2 regions of the Streptomyces sp. NPDC043896 genome follow, and region 1 is predicted to be linked to the other one. Evidence: riboswitches for the same ligand, from Rfam matches in the RefSeq annotation. Region 1 holds a riboswitch; the other holds the start of a gene.
What was found. Region 1 has a riboswitch for cobalamin ahead of AC069X_RS21445 (acyl-CoA thioesterase). Riboswitches for the same ligand answer to the same signal wherever they lie in the genome.
Positions count from the first base shown of each region.

Region 2: linked by a shared signal. The riboswitch ahead of AC069X_RS02725 (ribonucleoside-diphosphate reductase subunit alpha) and the one ahead of AC069X_RS21445 (acyl-CoA thioesterase) in region 1 are both predicted to bind cobalamin.

Region 1 covers NZ_JBWKEE010000014.1:106,146-108,521, forward strand. Annotated here, with positions in the region: gene AC069X_RS21440 (ABC transporter substrate-binding protein) at 1-532, opposite strand, end outside; gene AC069X_RS21445 (acyl-CoA thioesterase) at 866-1,309, opposite strand; cobalamin riboswitch at 1,379-1,603, opposite strand; gene AC069X_RS21450 (hypothetical protein) at 1,788-2,376, opposite strand, start outside.
Region 2 covers NZ_JBWKEE010000001.1:578,669-581,044, forward strand. Annotated here, with positions in the region: gene AC069X_RS02725 (ribonucleoside-diphosphate reductase subunit alpha) at 1-854, opposite strand, end outside; adenosylcobalamin-variant (AdoCbl-variant) riboswitch at 1,012-1,088, opposite strand; gene AC069X_RS02730 (Uma2 family endonuclease) at 1,223-1,807, shown strand; gene AC069X_RS02735 (YbdD/YjiX family protein) at 1,866-2,063, opposite strand; gene AC069X_RS02740 (carbon starvation CstA family protein) at 2,060-2,376, opposite strand, start outside.

The DNA of each region.
Region 1 (2,376 bases):
CGAAGATCTTGGCGAGGGTACGGATCTCCTCGTCCATGGAGGCGACCGTCACCGGGCCGGTGGGGCACTCCTCGATGTTGAGGTGGGTGGCGATCCCGGCCTTGGTGAAGGAAGCCCGGCTGCGTCCCTCCTTCTCGTCGAAGGTGGACGTCCACCCGCCGTAGACGAAGTCGGGCTCGGCCTCCAGGAGGGCCTCGAAGGAGGGGTACTCCTTGGAGAGGACCTTCACGCTGTCGTACGCGGGCTGGTACTCGGCAAGGATCTTGTCGTCGAGGTAGCCCGTGCCGACCATCGACTTCTCCAGGCCGAGCGACAGCATCACCTCGGTCGCGTGCTGGTTCAGCGACACCGCGCGCTGCGGCGGACGCTGGTAGGTGGTGCTCACCCCGCAGTTGTCGACGGTGACCGGAAACCCCTTGACGGCCGCGCCCTTCGACGAAGTGGCGGGGGAGGTGGAGCCGCCCGCGCAACCGGACATCAGCAGGGTGACGGCGAAGGCGGACAGCAGGGCTATCGGGTGGTTGCGGGGCATGGGTGGTCCTCTCACCGCAGATCGGTCGGAAGGTGTTCAGGCCTCGTCGGGGGGACGAGGGCGAGCGGGAGCCTGTGGCCGGTGTGCCGGGATCCGGCCGGCCCGGCAGGTCCTGCCGAGACTGTTCCTGCAACGTATGGGCAGCTGCACATCGTATGCAATAAGCATCGGCGGCGCGGGAAGGGCCCGCAAGGACGCACGGGATCGCGCGCGCGAGGGATCGCGCCGCGACCACGCGGGGGCGAGGCGGAGCCGCTGCCCGAACCCGACGTGCCGGGAAGGGCAGGGCAGGACAGGGCGCCTCACAGGCCGGCCGGTGCGACGGCCCGTCGCCTACGAGGGGTCCGGCCCCGCGATGTCGAGGGCGGGAACGGAGCGCGGCCTGCCGTCGGCGTCTATCGCGACGAAGGTCAGTCTCGCGGCGGCCACTTCGGAGGTGGGGCCCGACGCGTTCCAGCGCTCGGCCCGGACGCGGACGGCGACCGTCATCGACGTCCGGCCGGCACGTACCAGTTCGGCGTCGACGCTGAGCAGGTCTCCGGCGCGCACCGGTGCGATGAAGGACATCCTGTCCACGGCCACGGTGACGGCCGGCCCATCGGCATGACGCCCGGCCGCGGCGGCGGCCGCGTCGTCGATGAGCTTCATCACCACGCCGCCGTGGATGGTGCCGTAGAGGTTGGTGTCGTGCTCGCTCATGATGTTCGCGAGCGTCACCCGGGAGTCACCCGGATTCTTGGAGACGCGCCCTGCTGTGGTGACGGTCGGGTCGGCCACGTCAACTCTCCTTCGCGAGTCGCGGCGAACGCATCCCGGAGGGTGTTCTTCGGGACACCGCATGACGCTTCGGCATGCGGGCAACGGGCAGGTCTTCGGACTCGCGGGCACGCCTGCCGGTCTCCCGGCGGGCACCTACTGGCCGTCGCTTCCCAGGACCGGCTCCGGTCCCAGTGCGTATGACGGCGGTCGTTCCCGCTCACCGCTGCGGGGCAGTCCCGGATTCCCACCGGGTTCCCTCTTACGACGCATCCCGCCTGGCGGACGGGGCGAACCAGCTGCGCTCACACCCTACCTGTGCGGAGGGCAGGCCTGGCCGGCCCGTCATGCCGTCTCCGAGACGCTCACCGCGGCAGCGACGTCGCGGACAGTGGCGATTCGGTGGCTGCCTGAAAGCACGTCACGGGGTCCGGACCGCTCCAGGGGCTGGACGTGACCGTCGCCCTCGGCCCGGGCCGGCCTCCGTATGCGGGGGCGGTCAGCGGAGGTCGTGCAGCCGTCGCACCTGACGTGTCATGAGTTCGGCCGGGAATTCCATGGTTTCCACCGAGGGAGAGGGACTCAGGTTGAATGCGGCGGTCACGGAGCCGACGCGCACCGCCGTGAACTTGCGGAGACTGCGGACTTCCTTCGTCTCGGGGTTGATGTCACTGACATCGGTCCAGAACGTCAGGCTGTAGGCCACGGCCTCGTCGCCTTGCGCGGGCGCCTGTACCGCGGTGAGCGAGACGCGGGTGCCGTTGCCCTTGCCGTCGGCCTTGCCGCGCAGGTGGAAGTCCCGGCAGCCCTGCACGGCCTTGCGGAGCCGGTCGAGCTCCGCGGCTGCTGCCGCGGGGCTGGGGTGGGCCGTGAGTACGGTGGCCCCGGACCACTCCAGGTTCTCTTCGCTGTTGAAGCGCTGTACCACGGTGGCGGGCTGCGGTGTGTCCCGGTACGGGTCGACGAACGGGACGCAGTCGGGATCGCTGACGGACGTGGGGGCCCACTCCGGGTCCCGTTCGGACACCTTCTTCTCCGCCGAGCCGGCGGGCCCGATCTGGTCGTCCGGCAGGGCGGCCGTGAGCAGG
Region 2 (2,376 bases), on a different contig from region 1:
AACGGCACGATGCCGTTCGAGTGGCCGTTGGTGCCGCGGATCAGCGAACCGCGGGCGCGGATGCGGGAGTACGAGAGGCCGATGCCGCCGGCGTGCTTGGAGAGCCGGGCCACCTGGTGGTAGCGGTCGTAGATCGAGTCCAGCTCGTCCAGCGGGGAGTCCAGCAGGTAGCAGGAGGACATCTGCGGGTGGCGGGTGCCGGAGTTGAAGAGCGTGGGGGAGGACGGCAGGTAGTCGAGGCGGCTCATCAGCCGGTACAGCGAGGCCACTTCCTCGACGGACTGCACGGAGTCGTCCTCGGCGAGGCCGCAGGCCACGCGCAGCATGAAGTACTGCGGGGTCTCGATCACCTGGCGGGTGAGGGGGTGGCGCAGCAGGTAGCGGCTGTGCAGGGTGCGCAGGCCGAAGAAGCCGAAGCGGTCGTCGGCGCCGTCGGCGAGCGCGTGCTCGACCAGCGCGTCCAGGCGGGCGGCGTGGGCGGCGACGAAGTCGGCGGTGCGGTCGGCGATCAGGCCCTCGCGGTGGCCCACGGCGACGGACGCGGCGAAGGAGGTGGCGCCCTGGCCGGCGGCCTCGTCGGCCACGGCCAGCGTCAGCAGGCGGGCGGCGAGGCGGGAGTACGCCGGGTCCTCGGAGATCAGACCGGCGGCGGCCTCGGTGGCCAGCCCGCGCAGCTCGGCCTCGTCGGCGGAGGCGCTGCGGCCGCGCAGGGCGGCGGCGGCGACCCGGCCGGGGTCCGTGTCGGGGAGGTCGGCGGTCAGCTCGGTGAGAGTACGCAGCAGCGCGGCCCCCGGGCCTTCGGTGGTGTCGCCAGAAACGGACTCGGCGCGCGGTGCGGAAGGCGCGGTGGTCACGGCGGGAGCTCTCCCTCGCTCGGCCCGGTCGTCGGCGGATCGGGGCGCGGGGAGGCGCATGCGGGCACGACGGGATCACGTACGCACCGCATGGCGTCCACCGGCCCAACCGCGAGGCCCGGACGTGTCGGCACCCGGTTCGGTCGACCCGGGCGCACTGTCGGCAGGTCCTCGGACTTTTCATACCGTTGCGGGACAGTTCCGGATTCACACCGGATTCCCCTGCGGCGACAGCGAGGATGAGCATACATGTGGGGGGCGGGGTCTGGGTGACCCCCTAGATGTTGTGTCGCCCGCGACTCCCCGTCCCTCTGACGTACCTCTCCGCTATCGTCGGAGACAGCACCGTCGAGGAAGGCGAGCGAGGCATGACCGTGATGACCGACAGGCCCCACATGCCGACTGAGGACTTCGAAGCCGTGGCGCGCATAGCGGCCCGCGAGCGGGTGGGGACGCGGCTGGAGTTCGTCGACGGAGTCATCAGGAGCAAGGCCATGCCGGACGGCGACCATCAGATGATCATCCAGTGGCTCACCCGGATCTGCATGCAGCATCGGCCGGAGCTCTGGCTGCATGGGGGACAGGGAATCAAGGCTCAGGAGTACCGGACGGGCCGGGCCATTCCGGACGGCGTGCTCGCCCCGTCCAAGGCGTTCGTCGGGCAGGGGGACTGGGTTGAGCCGGAGCCGATTCTCATGGCCGTCGAGGTGACTTCCTGGGACTCCGAGACGGTGCGCCGGGACCATGTCGAGAAGCCGCGCGCCTATGCGGAGACGGGTATCCCCGTGTACCTGCTGATCGACCGCGCCAAGTGCGAAGTCTCCGTCCACAGCCAGCCCAACGGCCAGTGGTACGAGATGGTCCACACGGTGCCGTACGGGAAGGACATCGAGCTCCCCGACCCGGTCGGCATCACCCTCCAGACCGAGGTCCTCAAGGACTGGGTGCGCTGACCCCGGCCACGCCGAAGGGGCCCCGCCGGAGGACCGGCGGGGCCCCTTCACGTACCGCTCAGCAGCAGCGGAAGCCCTCCCGGGGGTCCGCTTCGCGGGCGTCGGTGCGGGCCCGCTCGAAGGCGCGGCGGGTCATGACCTCCGCGTCCGGGTCGTGCGCGCGGGCGTGCGCGACGTAGCGGTCGTACGCGGCCTCGCCGGAGAACTCCCGTATGTAGTACCGGGCCTTCGCCAGCGCCCCGCGCACCCGGCTCACGCGACCGGCTCCTTGGCCCGGCCGCCGCCCCCGTCGAGGCCGGCGGCCGCGAGCTCGGCCTTCTCCTCGGCCGTGGCGATGAGCCCGGCCGGGGCGATGATCTTCGACTCGGTCCACGGCACCTCGGCCAGGCGGATCGACTCGGGGTGGGCGACGGCCTTGAAGCAGACCCGGGCCGCGTCCAGCAGCACCACGATGATCAGGACCGCGAAGAGCACGGACAGGACCCCGTCGACCGTGGCGTTGGTGACCACGGTGTGCATCTCGTCCATGTTCTTGGCGGGCGGCAGCACCTTCCCGGCGTCGATGCCGG